Regions from separate parts of the Pseudoalteromonas sp. SG43-5 genome, predicted to be linked through region 1. Evidence: riboswitches for the same ligand, from Rfam matches in the RefSeq annotation. Region 1 holds a riboswitch; the other holds the start of a gene.

The links. A riboswitch is a leader RNA that binds a small molecule or an ion and turns the genes downstream of it on or off. The one in region 1 is predicted to bind cobalamin.
Region 2: another riboswitch for cobalamin. It lies ahead of H5161_RS00985 (ABC transporter ATP-binding protein); the one in region 1 lies ahead of H5161_RS09830 (TonB-dependent receptor domain-containing protein).

What each region holds. Positions count from the first base shown of each region.
Region 1 is NZ_JACJFA010000007.1:125,063-132,583, forward strand. It holds gene thiI (tRNA uracil 4-sulfurtransferase ThiI) at 1-1,222, shown strand, start outside; gene H5161_RS09810 (ketopantoate reductase family protein) at 1,248-2,150, opposite strand; gene H5161_RS09815 (VanZ family protein) at 2,143-2,496, opposite strand; gene H5161_RS09820 (YajQ family cyclic di-GMP-binding protein) at 2,649-3,131, shown strand; gene H5161_RS09825 (hypothetical protein) at 3,320-4,114, shown strand; cobalamin riboswitch at 4,169-4,353, shown strand; gene H5161_RS09830 (TonB-dependent receptor domain-containing protein) at 4,390-6,234, shown strand; gene msrA (peptide-methionine (S)-S-oxide reductase MsrA) at 6,312-6,848, opposite strand; gene H5161_RS09840 (efflux RND transporter permease subunit) at 6,934-7,521, opposite strand, start outside.
Region 2 is NZ_JACJFA010000001.1:207,545-215,065, reverse strand. It holds gene H5161_RS01000 (DUF413 domain-containing protein) at 1-163, opposite strand, end outside; gene H5161_RS00995 (LysR family transcriptional regulator) at 255-1,127, shown strand; gene H5161_RS00990 (porin) at 1,294-2,226, shown strand; cobalamin riboswitch at 2,288-2,422, shown strand; gene H5161_RS00985 (ABC transporter ATP-binding protein) at 2,668-3,480, shown strand; gene H5161_RS00980 (iron ABC transporter permease) at 3,482-4,486, shown strand; gene H5161_RS00975 (cobyric acid synthase) at 4,491-5,975, shown strand; gene cobO (cob(I)yrinic acid a,c-diamide adenosyltransferase) at 5,968-6,567, shown strand; gene H5161_RS00965 (cobalamin-binding protein) at 6,567-7,427, shown strand; gene ung (uracil-DNA glycosylase) at 7,424-7,521, shown strand, end outside.

The DNA of each region.
Region 1 (7,521 bases):
TATTGAAGTAACTGAGACGCAATTTGAAACTCTCGATGATATCTATCAAAAAACAATAGCGTTAGTGGGTCACACAATTGTGGGTAAAACTTTTTGTGTGCGTGCTAAGCGTATAGGCCAACACGACTTTACCTCGACTGATTTAGAGCGTTATGTTGGTGGTGGGCTAAATCAACATATTGAAGGCGCAAGCGTTAAACTTAGCCGTCCAGAAGTAACAATACGCTTAGAAGTAAAAGACGATAAAGCTTATATTGTTTCGCAAACGCATTTTGGTATGGCGGGCTTTCCACTACCAACGCAAGAAGACGTGCTTTCGCTTATGTCGGGTGGTTTTGACTCTGGCGTAGCAAGTTACCAAATGATTCGTAAAGGCGCACGTACGCACTTTTTATTCTTTAATCTAGGTGGCGCAGCGCACGAGATTGGTGTTAAGCAAGCGAGCTATTTTTTATGGAAAAAATACAGCTCAACACATAAAGTTAAATTTATAACAGTTGATTTTGAACCTGTTGTTGCTGAAATTCTAGAAAACGTTGAAAACAGCCAAATGGGTGTTGTACTTAAACGTATGATGATGCGAGCAGGAAGTGTAGTGGCTGAAAAGTTAAACATTCAGGCGCTTGTCACTGGTGAAAGTATTGGCCAAGTATCTAGTCAAACATTAGCGAACTTAAGCGTGATTGACCGCGTTACTGAAACGCTTATTTTACGCCCGCTAATTCAAAATGATAAACAAGAAATTATTAATCTTGCTCGCCAAATTGGTACAGCTGAAATGGCTGAAACGATGCCTGAATATTGTGGTGTTATTTCTAAAAAACCGACAGTTAAAGCCAAAATTGAAGTAATAGAAGCCGAAGAAGAAAAGTTCGATTTTGATGTGCTAGATACCGTAGTAAATAACGCGCGCATAATGGATGTACGCGATATTGACGTAGAAGCAAAGCAAGAGCTAAAAGAGGCTGAGTCGGTTGCTGATTTACCTGCAGGCTCTGTAGTAATTGATATTCGCTCACCAGAAGAAGAAGAAGCTGCACCGCTTGCAATCGATGGTGTTGAAGTGGTGCATTTGCCGTTCTTCCGTTTGGCTACTAAGTTTGGTGATTTACCAAAAGACACTGACTACTATTTATATTGTGACAGAGGCGTAATGAGCCAACTACAGGCACTTATGCTGCACGAACAGGGCTTCGAAACTGTAAAAGTTTATCGCCCGTAAAGTTAAAAGCTTATATAAGCGTGGTTTATACCACGCTTTTTTTTGCCTGAATTTTGACTAACAACTCATCGTTGTAAGGCGTTGGAATACTGTAAAGTTTACCTTGTTGGCTAATATAGCCACATATAGCTGATATTTCAGTTTCTCTATTGTGAGCTATATCTTGCTGCATTGATGAGTAATTATTTGCGGTTAACTCCATTATTTTATAAGCGGTATTGAGAGCTTTAATTAATGGGATATTAAGCCCTTGAGCCTTTGCAATATTGCATGCTTCAGTGAGTGCATTAAAAATTATTGTATTGTACTTAGGTGCACGTAATTCGCCATTTTTTACATTACTTAAAGCGCTTAATGGATTAATGGCAATATTGACGAGTAGCTTTTCAAAACGAAGCTGCTGAATGTTATTAGTAAACTTTAGGTTGGGTATTACTTTAAAAATATCAGCTATTGGCGCACTATTTTGAAGTGCAAGCTCATTACAGCCACCAATAACGCTTTGTCCTTCACCTGTGTGTTGCACAATATATTGGTTTGATTTAAAGCCCGCTATGCTTGTCGTTAAAAAGTAGAGTGCTTGATGGGTGTTTAGCTGGTTATTTATCTCATCAACGTTGCCCATTCCATTGTGCGAAAGTACAACAGAGCAATGTGTTGGTAAAAATGGCTTTATTTGAGAAAACGCATCAAGCACTTGAAAAGCTTTAACGGTAAATAAAATTACATCAAATTCAGTTGCTTTATCTAGCTGATTTAATGAAATAAATTTAGCGTCAATTTTTTTTGATGCACCCTTACCTCTGCTGTAAAAGCGGGTGTTTGTTGGGTTTTTACGAGTTAAAACACTGACATTATGCGATGCGCTCAAAAAGTGGCTCAGCAATAAGCCAATAGCGCCATCGCCAACGATTAAAATATTAGCCATGTGGGTTCTTTTTTCGAGGTGTAAAAATTACTCTAAGTAAAAAGTAGCTTGCAGCACCTGCAAAATCAGCAAAAAAATCACCAAGTGATGCTTGCCTATAAGGTAGTGCGTCTTGCATTATTTCTATCGAGGCGCCATAGCCTGCTAATAAGAGTATTTGAGCATATAAAGGAAGCTTAAAAGCCTTATCCATTATTATGGCTAATATAAAAAAAATCCCAAAATGGGCGACTTTATCAACATGAGGGAATAAATTTACAACGCCACCTTTTATTTCTTTAGCAAATAAAAAGGTGAAAGCCACTATGCTGATTAAAAAAACTGCTTGATAAACACGCCTTGTCACGACAAATCCTAAAATCGCTTAAAAAAGAGGCGCAAGTATATCAAACTAATTTAGTATCGCACCTGAACAAGATGCAGAAAAATGTAAAGATTTATAATTTTAGCGTTATAATTGCCACATAAAATTAAGATTAAATAGTTAGGAGTATACTAATGCCTTCATTTGATATTGTATCTGAAGTAGAAATGAACGAAGCTAAAAATGCGGTTGATAACGCAAACCGTGAATTAGAGACTCGCTTTGATTTTAGAGGCGTTGATGCATCTATTGAGCTAAACGATAAAACAATTAAGCTTAAAGCAGAAGCTGACTCTCAAGTTATGCAGTTGTTCGATATTTTAGCGGGAAAAATTTCAAAGCGCGGTATGGATGTAGCTAGTTTAGAACTTCAAGATATTAGCCGTGCAGGAAAAAATGTATTTCGTAACGTTGGGTTAAAGCAAGGTATCGAAAAAGACATGGCCAAAAAAGTGGTTAAAGCCATTAAAGATTCAAAAGTTAAAGTACAAGCCGCTATTCAAGGCGAAGAAGTGCGTGTGACAGGTAAAAAGCGTGACGATCTTCAAGAGGCAATGCAGGTAGTACGCAGTGCCGATTTAGGTCAGCCTTTTCAGTTTAAAAACTTTCGTGACTAATTTATAAACTGTTTTTAATAAAAATGCTTTAATTTGTCTATATTTGCAGACAGATTAAAGCTACTTAATTTTTTACAACTTTCCCACCTTATCCTCTCGTAGTTCTGCATGTATTAATCCACCTTTTGATATTTAAGCTATTATATTTAATTGAATATAATAAAAATTTCACTCTAGAAGGTATTAAAATGAGACCCCATCAATTATTTCTGTTATTTGTTTTGCTTATATTTACCAAGCCAAGCTTATCAAAGCCAGTTGATATTGATGTATTGGTCGAAGATGGCTACTTTCCGATTATTATTAACGCGCAAAAAAAGCAGGGCTTTGCTCCTGAGTTTATTAATATTTTAAACGACGCACAGGAGGAATTTAACTTTATACTTATTTCTTTACCTGTAAAAAGGCTTACTTTGTCTGTTGAAAAAAATAACTTCGACGTTTTATTTTTAATGGCAATGCAATGGCTGCCAAAAACAACGCAGAAAAACATTGAAAAAACTGAATTTTATACCATCACCAAAAACGAGCTTTATACACTCAAAGAGAATGCATCAGAACAAACTTATTTTGACAATCTGGACAAATTAACCAAAGTTGGGGTTTTAGGGTATTCGTATCAATTTGCAGGATTTAATACAAATGCCGAATACTTGAGAGAAGAGCACCAGGTAAGCCTTACAATCGATGAATTCAATGTAGTTAAAATGCTGCTATTAAGGCGCGCTGAAGTCGGGGTTTTAAACAGTATTGCTTATCAGTATTTTAAAAAGCAGAATATCTTAAATATGGATTTACTATTTAAGAGTGACGTACCAGATGCAGTGTATGAAACACATTTTTTGATTAACTCACAATCAAATAAAATATCTAGTCGCAAAATGGATGAAATATTAAATTTACCTACTACACAAATGCAACTTCAGAAGCTACTTGATAAGTACGGTATTCCTTCAAGCTATAATAATACAGCACTGAACTGAAATAGCTTTTAGCTATATAGACGTCCATTGACATTTGTAAACAAAATGCTCACAATGACGGCATATTTTCAAGGTGCTTGCTAGCCACTTCATGTAATGATTTTTTTAGCAGGATAATCGGGAAGTTGGTGCGTTTTCATGATGACTACAAGCCCAACACTGCCCCCGCAACGGTAGAGTATTGCATGTTTTTATGTGCTTACTGAGTCCGGAGACCGGCCTTGATGCAATCTTACTTACTTAAATCTTTGCGGTGGGCAAAGGTAGGGGATCTCATGTTAAACAAAACAACTCTAGGCGTTGCAATTTCTGCTGCGCTTTCATTTTCTGTGTCTGGTGCAGAGCAATCAATTGAAAAAATAACCGTTACAGCTAATAAGTTTGAGCAATCAATTAACGACGTTTTAGTGAGTGTAAATGTTATTGAACGTGCTGAAATAGAAGCTAGTAACGTACGCGATTTACCTACACTTTTAAGCACGCGAGTGGGTTTTCAAGTTAATCCAAACGGTGGTTTTGGTCAAAATACAGGTGTGTCACTTCGTGGTACAGGCTCTGGCGATACGTTGATTTTAATTGACGGTGTACGTACAGGCTCAGCAACACTTGGTCAAAAAGCACTAAATAATGTCCCTTTAAATAGTATTGAACGCATAGAAATTATTAAAGGCTCTCGCGCGGCTGTTTATGGCTCTGATGCACTCGCTGGTGTTATTAATATTATTACGCGTGAGTCAGATAACTTATCCCTAAGCGCTACATTTGGTTCTGACTCTTATCAAAATTATCAAGTTGCAGGCTCTGTAAAATCAGATGATATAACAACAGCATTTAACGCAGGCTTTGAAAAAACAGATAACTTTGATGTATTGCAAGGCGTAGCACCTGATGAAGATGGCTATGAAAATAAAAACCTTGGGTTTAAAGTAAACTACACCGATGCACATTACGGCGACTTTAAGTTATTAGGCCAATACAGTGAAGGTTATGCAGATTACGACAGTAGCTTTAGCCCAGCAGATAGTACGATTGAACGAGATGACTTTAAAAACTATCAACTTTCTACAGGTTGGAGCAAAAACTACACTAACCAAACGCATAGTATTGATTTAGCGCTTTCAACAGATGATTCAGACAATACATATGTCGATTTTTCAGTTGGGCCAACAACAAGTACCTTTATAACTAAACGCACACAAATTGATTATAACGGGCAGTACCTGTTATCTAATGAACTTAACATTAGTGGTGGTATTAATTGGTACAACGATGATGTATCTCACAGTTCAACGCAGTATGATATGCAAGAGCGTGATGTATTAGCAGTATTTGTTGGGGCCTATTACAATGCTGAAAAAGTGTTAGTTAATTTAACAATTCGCCAAGACGATGATGAACAGTTTGGTGATGAAACAACATATACAGCCGCTGCGGGTTATCATTTATCTGAAGACGCCACGTTCCGTATAAGCCAAAGCACTGGTTTTAAAGCACCTACATTTAACGATTTATACTTTCCGGCTTTTCCTGGTTTTCCACCTTCATCTAATCCTGATTTAGAGCCTGAGAAATCATTAAATCAAGAGATTGGGTTAAATGTAGGTTTTGATATAGCAAGTATTGACGTTGCTATTTTTAGAAATGATATTGAAGATAAGATATCTTTAGATTCTAACTTTTTTCCTATCAACTTAAATGAAGCACGCTACGAAGGGGTTGAATTTAGCTTATCTCAGCAGTTTTTTGGTTTTGATAGCAACCTTAACTTTGCTTATTTAAGTGCAGAAGACGAAGAAACGGGCGCAGAGTTACGTAATGTTGCTAAACGCACATTTAACTGGGAACTTGCAAAACAGTTTGGTGCTTTTGATGCAAGGTTAGACATGCAATACCGTAGTGACCGAGAAGGTGCAGTAACGCGCTTAGGTTCTTACACGCTGTGGAATTTAGCGGGTAATTACCAAGTAAATGAACACATTGAGGTTTCGCTTCGTGTAGAAAACTTATTTGATAAAGAGTATAACGCGGTTGACTCAAACGCTGATTTTACAACGGGTCAAGTGTATTACTACAACACACCAGAGCGCCGCTTTTTTGCAGGCGCAAGTTACCAGTTTTAATCGCTTTCAATAGTTAAAGAGTAAAAAAGACAAAAGCCCGATTTAAATCGGGCTTTTTACTATGCGACTAAACTTAGTTACTCAGTTAAAAACTCTTTAAATACGGTTTCAAACTTATGTAATTTAGGTGCGATTAAAATACTGCAGTAACCCTGCTGTGGGTTTTCGTTATAGTAATCTTGATGGTAATGCTCTGCTGGATAGTATGTAGTAGCAGGGCTGACTTCTGTCACAATTGGCTCACTCACATGGCTTTGCAGTTGAGCTATCATTTCATTGGTTTGCTTTAGCTGAGCTTCATCGTGATAGTAAACAACGCTTCTATACTGTGTGCCTATGTCGTTACCTTGTCGATTCAGCTGTGTTGCATCATGCAAAGTGAAAAACATTGCCAGCAGTGTTTCAAAGCTAACGACAGTTGCGTCAAATTCAATCTTAACAACCTCAGCGTGCCCTGTTGTGCCAGAGCATACAGAATTATAGGTTGGGTCGTCGGTTTCGCCGCCTGTATAGCCAGAACTCACATCTAATACGCCATTTACACGTCTAAATGCAGCATCTATACACCAAAAACAGCCGCCACCAAATGTTGCTACTTGCGTTGTTGAGCTCATAAGTATTCCTAAAATGTATATGGAGTTTAAAGGCGAGCATAAATTGTATGCGCCGCAACAACAAGGTTACGGCGCAATAAAGAGATTAGATCTCTTCGAAAGGTTTTTCAGCAGCTTGTTTATTCAGCTTTTGTTGTAAAAACTCAGGTGACTGAGTATTTCTCGACAGAGCATAATACGCAGCAGGTACAACAAAAAGAGTCAGCAGGGTAGATACAATAACCCCTGTAAACACAACTACACCAATTACCATACGACTTTCTGCACCAGGCCCAGAGGCGAGTACCAATGGTACTGAACTCATAACGGTTGTTAGTGAGGTCATTATTATTGGGCGAAGGCGCTGGGTAGCTGCTTGTAGTATTGCTTCACTAAACTCAACGCCTTTATCGCGTAATTGGTTAGTAAATTCTACAATCAAAATACCATTTTTAGCACTTAAGCCTATGAGCATGACAATACCTATTTGGCTGTAAATATTTAAGGTAAGTCCTGTAGCCCAAAGCCCAAACATAGCGCCCATTAAACCAAGCGGTACGGTAAGCATAATTACAAACGGGTGCATAAAGCTTTCAAACTGCGCAGCAAGTACTAAAAAGGTAACGGTGAGTGCAAGTATAAATACGTAGGTCATCGCTGATGCGCCTTCGTAATAAAGCTGCGATTCACCTTT
Region 2 (7,521 bases), on a different contig from region 1:
TACTGTATAAGCCTTTTAAAACAACTCCGTGTTGTTCAAGTATGCTGGCTTCTAATAAGGTGAAGTTTCCGCTGCGGCTAAAGCCTCGTGGAAAGTTTTGATCATCATAAAATTGACGTTGGCTAACAAATGCTTGGCGTAGTAATGAAATGTTATTGCTCATAGCTTTATCCTCATACCTTAGTAATTAGCTGGAGTATGATGCAAGTTTGGCAATTTATTAAACAAATTATTTTTATCGTGAGGATAAAAAATTGGATATCGATTTATTAAAAACATTTGTTGAGGTAGTGCGTACGCGTCACTTTGGTAAAGCGGCCGAAAACCTTTATATTACGCAGTCTGCAGTGAGCTTTAGAATTCGCCAATTAGAGCAAGGACTTGGTGTTAATTTGTTTATTCGCCAGCGTAATAACATTCAACTTACAGCACCTGGCGAGCGTTTATTACCCCATGCACAAATGATTATTACGGGCATGCAACGCGCCAAAGTGGATGTTGCGCTTGCCGATAATATGCATAAGCAAATTAGCTTAGCAGGAACGCCCAATATTTGGGATGCTTTTTTACAGTTTGGTATAACAAATATTGTATCAGCGATGCCGGGCGTGTCATTAGTCGCAGAAGTTAAAGCACAACAAGAAAGCACTCGGCTGTTATTAGAACGCACGCTTGATTTGGCAATATTGTTTGATCCACCAAAAGTAGACGAGCTAGTGGTAGAGCGAATCTGTGAGTTGCCAATCATTCCCGTAAGCGGATACGACACTGCAACGAACGAAAACTTTTTTGATAATCAGTATGTATATGTTGATTGGGGAACTACTTTCTCACTTTGGCATGCGCGTCAGTTTACCGGTAAAACACCGCCTTATTTTAGAACCAGCACAGGACGTATTGCACTTGATTTAATACTGCAATGTGGCGGCAGTGCATTTATACCTCAAGTATTGGTAGAAGGGCATTTAGAAAAAGGTGAACTGTTTCATGTTAAAGATGTAGAAAATACCTCGCGAGACGTGTTTATAGCGTATCACAGAGACAACGAGCAAAAAGAGTTAATAGAAACCTTAGTTAATTTACTATCGCAAATGACCCCAAGCTTGTCATTAAAGAAAAGTAAGTAAGTTCGGCCGTTTATTAGGCTTTCATGTTATTTTGATTTCAAATTTAATGCATTTTTATTAATAAAAAAAGACATTAATATTTCCATTGTAATATTACTGTCATTTAGCGGTGACAAAATGCAGCAGTTTTAAAAATTAGTCTTTTGTGATTATCCAAGGAAATAACATGAAATTTGTAAAATCGAGCTTATGCTTAGCACTATTAAGTGGTTTATCTTTTAATGCACTTGCCGATGTAGACATTTACGGTAAAGCGAATGTAACAGTGCAATCATCTGATGACGGCGAAGGATCTTTTACTGAGATAAAAAGTAATGCATCTCGTCTTGGTGTTAAAGGTTCTGAAAAAATAAATGATAGTTTAGAAGCGGTATATAAGTTTGAGTTTCAAGTTGATGTGTCTGATGCTGATTCAAAAGGCGATAACGACGACAATATTTCTGCGCGTAACCAATACGTTGGTTTAAAAGGTGCGTTTGGCCAAGTGGTTATTGGTCGTAACGATACTGCGCTTAAACAATCTCAAGGTAAGTTAGACTTGTTTAACGACCTTGAAGGCGATATTAAAAATGTATTTAAAGGTGAAAACCGTTTAGGGAATACTGTTAGTTATTCATCAAACTCATACGAAGGTTTTAAAGTACTTGCTACTTTTGTAGCTGAAGATGATGTAGACGCTGATAACGGTTACTCAATGGCGGTTACTTACGGTGACGTGGCACTTAAAAAGAGCGCAGTATATGCCTCTATCGCAGCCGATAGTGAAGTAAATGGCTACGATGTAGTACGCGCGTCAATCCAAGGTAAAGTTGAAAACTTTAAGTTAGGTGCAATGTACCAAACACAAGAAAAAGTTGACGGCAGCGCAGAAGCGGATGGTTATCTATTAAATGCAGCTTACAGCATGGGTAACAACACATTTAAAGTACAATACCAAGACATGGACTTTGACGACAGCGACGATAAGTCAGCAATATCAGTTGGTCTTGATCACAAATTAAATAAAAACATTAAAGTATTTGGCTTTTACTCAAGCTTCGACATGGACAACAACGTTGACCAAGACTACGTAGGCTTAGGTATGGAATACAAGTTTTAACTATTCGCTAAATTAGTTAAAACACTCCCTTTTTAACCGCGCTCTTTTGAGTGCGGTTTTTTTTGCTTTAAATTATTTACTTAGCCGCCCATAATAGAGCTTCATTTGGAATGAGGTGCGAGTCCTCGACTGTTCCCGCAACTGTAATTAGCGCAAAGCTTTAAGTCAGATACAAATGGTATAATACCAATTTTATTAAAAACATGATCTTTCTAGCGAATTAAATAACTTACTAACTTCGTTAAAAATTATTCATATAGAACAAGTATATGTCATAATTTCCGCTTTGTTATTAAGCTATTTCTTTGTCGCTATAATAAATCACTAATTTAATGCAATTGGTATAAATTCTTTTAACGAGCGGGTTTACTCATTTTTTCTTGTAGTGCATTAGTATTTTTATCGCATTTTAGTGAGTTTAATCCCGTCTAGGACTGACTATTGCACACTCAAACGCCATTAAATATACCATTACTAAACGTTAAAAACGTATCGTGGGGTATTGGCAATAAAACGATCCTCAAAAAAATAAACCTTAAAATAACCACAGGTAAATTTGTTGGTTTAATTGGACCTAATGGCGCAGGTAAATCGAGCTTATTGCGTTGTTTATATCGTTTTAATAAACCCAGTGATGGCGTTGTAGAGTTTAACAACACCGATATTTGGCAGCTAAAAAGCGATGAGTACGCAAAAAAAGTAGCGGTTGTTTTACAAGAAACCCCGTCGCAATTTAACTTAAGCGTATTTGATGTTATTGCACTTGGGCTAACGCCTCATAAATCGCTATTTAGCTCAGTAACTAACATTGATAAACAAAAAATTACCCAAGCTATCAACACTGTAGGGTTGGCAGATCATATCGATCAAAGCTTTGAGTCACTTTCGGGTGGTGAAAAGCAACGTGCCTTGATAGCCCGCGCCATAGTTCAGCAACCTCAGTTGTTAATAATGGACGAACCAACTAGCCATTTAGATGTTAAATACCAAATACAGGTAATGGAGCTTGCTAAATCGTTGGGTGTAACGGTGTTTGCATCGTTTCACGATTTAAACTTAGCTTCTGCAATGTGCGATGAACTAGTGATTATTAAAAATGGTGAAATTACACATACAGGCACGCCAAGTGAGGTATTAACCGAAAACATGCTAGGCGACGTTTTTGGTGTCTGCGCTCAAGTAAATAACCACCCGCAAATATCGGAGTCGGGAAATAGCATCCCTCATATCACTTACTTTTATGGTTACGAATAATATGAGCGCAGTTAATACTCGCCAATCACTTGCGCTATTTATCAGTGCTGCAGCTGCTTTATTTAGCTTATTTGCAGCACTTAGTTTTGGCGCAGCAGAGACCTCACTTCAAGATGTATTTAATAGCTTTTTACTCTCAAATGATGCGTCTTTTAATTCGCGTATTATTTTTGAACTAAGAATGCCACGCACATTACTCGCCTTTTTAGCCGGCTCTGGCTTAGCAATTGCGGGGCTTATTTTACAAACGGTAACGCGTAACCCTTTAGCCGATCCTTACTTATTTGGTATATCGTCGGGTGCCTCATTTGGCGTGGTGTTACTTATGGCATTAGCAGGTATTAGCGCAGGTTTTATGTTATCGGCAGCAGCGTTATTAGGTAGCTTACTTGCCATGAGTTTATTAATACTTATTGCAGGTAGGCAGCAAAGTGCACAGGTAGAATCAATGCTATTAGCTGGTGTTGCGCTGTCGTTTTTATTTAGTGCATTTACCAGCTTGTTACTTTATTGGAGCGATCCTCAGGCGGTAGCCGCTATTTTATTTTGGACACTGGGCAGCTTTGCTCGTGCACAGTGGGCTACGCTTAGTTTGCCTTTATTGGTAATCACATTGTGTACGTTTGTAATGCTGAGCTTTAGAAGGCAGCTAAATGCTATGTTACTTGGCGATGAAAGCGCAATTACATTAGGTGTTAGGGTTCAGCGCTTTAGAATACTTATGCTGGTGTTGAGCTCATTAATTACCGCTGTGCTGGTGGCTATGTGTGGTGGTATTGGGTTTGTAGGATTAATGGTGCCGCATATTGTGCGCTTTTTTATATCCCAAGGCACCATCGCTGGCTTACTGGTAACCAGCTTGGTGGGCGGTACATTTATGGTGTGGGTTGATGTACTTTCGCGCTCATTGCTGAAAAACCAAGAACTGCCCGTAGGTGTTATTACTGCAGCTATTGGTAGCGTGTTCTTTTTGAGTTTATTGTTTTTTAGAAAGCGAAGGGTGTAATTCCATGAAAACCTTAATGGTGCAAGGCACTACATCAGATGCTGGTAAAAGCACTTTAGTTGCTGCCCTTTGCAGGGTGTTTGCTAAGCGAGGGGTAAAGGTTGCGCCTTTTAAACCACAAAATATGGCACTTAATAGCGCAGTAACAAAAGATGGCGGCGAAATTGGTCGTGCGCAAGCTTTGCAAGCAATAGCAGCTAAAGTAGAGCCAGAAATAGACTTTAACCCTATATTACTTAAGCCTAATAGCGACACGGGCGCACAAGTGATTATTCACGGAAAAGCCGTTAGTAATATGGAAGCGGGCAAATATCACGACTATAAAAAAGTGGCGATGGATGCAGTAATTACTTCACATAACCGCTTAGCTAAACGCTTTGAATTACTCCTTGTTGAAGGGGCTGGGAGCCCTGCTGAAATAAATCTGCGTGAAAACGATATTGCTAACATGGGCTACGCCGAAGAGGTAGATTGCCCAGTAATTATAATTGCTGATATTGATAAAGGCGGCGTATTTGCACACTTGGTAGGTACGCTTGCGTTGTTAAGCGAGTCAGAACAAGCGCGCGTAAAGGGTTTTGTTATAAACCGCTTTAGAGGCGATATAGGTTTGCTGCAAGGCGGGCTTGATTGGCTTGAAGAATACACAAACAAACCCGTACTTGGCGTATTACCTTATTTACACGACCTTGCGCTTGATGCTGAAGACGCCGTCGCAATTGATAATAACGTAACTAACGCCACAATTAATATTGCAGTGCTGCTTGTACCCCACATTAGTAACCACACCGATTTTGATGCACTGCGTTTGCACCCAAACATTAATATAAATTATGTGCGCCATACGCAAACGATCCCAGACGTTGATCTGATAATTCTCCCAGGCAGTAAAAATGTGCTGGGTGATTTAAGTTTTTTGAAAAATGAAGGCTGGGACACTCAAATTAAGCGCCACTTACGCTATGGTGGTAAAGTACTTGGTATTTGTGGCGGCATGCAAATGCTGGGCAATACGCTCAACGATCCCGAGGGTATTGAGTCATCATTAAAGCAAGTAAATGGGCTTGCTCTGTGCGATTTTGAAACCACGCTAACAACACAAAAAGTATTAACTAAAATAACCGCTACACTGCTTTTAAATAACCAATCAACACCCTGTAGTGGTTACGAAATACATGTAGGGATTAGCCAAGGTGCAGCGCTTAATAAGCCATTTTTAACCTTTGATGAAAGCCACCCACATGGCTTTACGTTTGATGGCTTTATTAGCGATGATAACGCCATTGCGGGCACTTATTTACATGGCTTATTTGATGAAGCCGATGCTACATCGCAAATTTTAAAATGGGTAAAACCAAGCGCCTCAATTAACCCAATTAGTATTGCCGCTCACCGCGAGCAGCAGTTAGAACGATTAGCAACCATGTGCGAAACGCATTTAAACATACAGCAAATTATCTCGATTTATGAAGGGCACAATAATGACTGAACAAAACAACGATAAGCATAAGCAGCGCCAACAAAAAGTAAAAGAACAAGTGGATGCACGTGTTGCCGCCGCACAAGATGTAAAAGGTATTTTTCAGGTAATTACCGGTAATGGTAAAGGTAAATCAACCTCAGGCTTTGGCGTTGTAGCACGCTGCGTTGGACATGGTAAAAAAGCAGCCGTTTGCCAATATATTAAAGGTACGTGGGAATGTGGCGAGCGTAATTTATTACAAGGTGCAGGTGTTGAGTTTGTTGTAATGAACACCGGTTTTACTTGGGATACGCAAAATAAAGAAGCCGATACTGCAGCCGCGCAGGCAACATGGCAAGAGTCAAAACGTATGCTTGCTGATAGCAGTATTGATTTAGTATTACTTGATGAGCTTACGTATATGGTGACTTACGGCTACGTTGATTTAGATGAAGTAGTAACAGCCCTTAATAACCGCCCACCCATGCAGTCAGTTATTATTACAGGGCGTGCAGCACATCGTACTTTAACCGACCTTGCCGACACAGTAAGTGAAGTGCGTAATGTAAAACATGCATTCGACTCAGGCATAAAAGCGCTCGAAGGGTTTGATTACTAATGTTTAAAGCGTTTTTTATTGGGGTGCTGCTTTTTTGTGTATCGGGCAGTGCACTTGCAGAGCTGGCTAATGATTCTAAAAAACTGCGAATAATCGCGCTTGCACCGCACATTGTCGAAAACCTATTTGCCATAGGGGCGGGCGATAATATTGTGGGCACAGTTGATTACGCCGACTACCCAAGTGAAGCCCAAAGTATTGAGCGCATAGGGGGTTATTACGGTATCTCGCTTGAGAAAGTATTAGCGCTTAAACCTGATTTAGTAATTGCGTGGAAAAGCGGAAACCAAAGCGAAGATTTAGCCCAAATAGAGCGTTTAGGTATAAAAGTGTATTTGAGTAACCCCGTCACAATCGCGGGTGTAGCCCACGAGTTACTTACTTTTGGTGAATTTACAGGGAATATTGAGCAAAGCCAACAAGCGGCAAGCGCATTTACACAAAAACTAAACGCGATTGTTAAAAGCCAGCAAGATAAAAAAGATATTACCGGATTTTATCAGTTATGGGCTGAGCCCATGATGACAGTAAGTAAAAACACATGGATAAATCAGCTGATTGAAACATGCCATGTAAGTAATGTATTTGCCGATAGCGTTACAGATTATCCGCAAATTAGTATCGAAAATGTTATTGTTACTAAGCCGCAAGTTATTATTATCCCTGATGAAAAATCAAAAACACCACAGCCGGTTGTTAATTGGCAAAAGTGGCCAGAAGTACCAGCAGTTAAAAATGATCAATTTATTAGCGTAAATGCCGATTTATTACATCGTTTTACTCCGCGCATGCTAGATGGACTCGCGGATATGTGTGTTAAAATAGACGCATCACGTAAACAGATTAAGAGTACACAATGAGCAATTGGGCTACATTTTTAGAAAGTGAATTACAGCAACCTTACATGCAGCAAACGTTAGAGTATGTGGCTAATCGCCGCAATGAAGGTGTTGC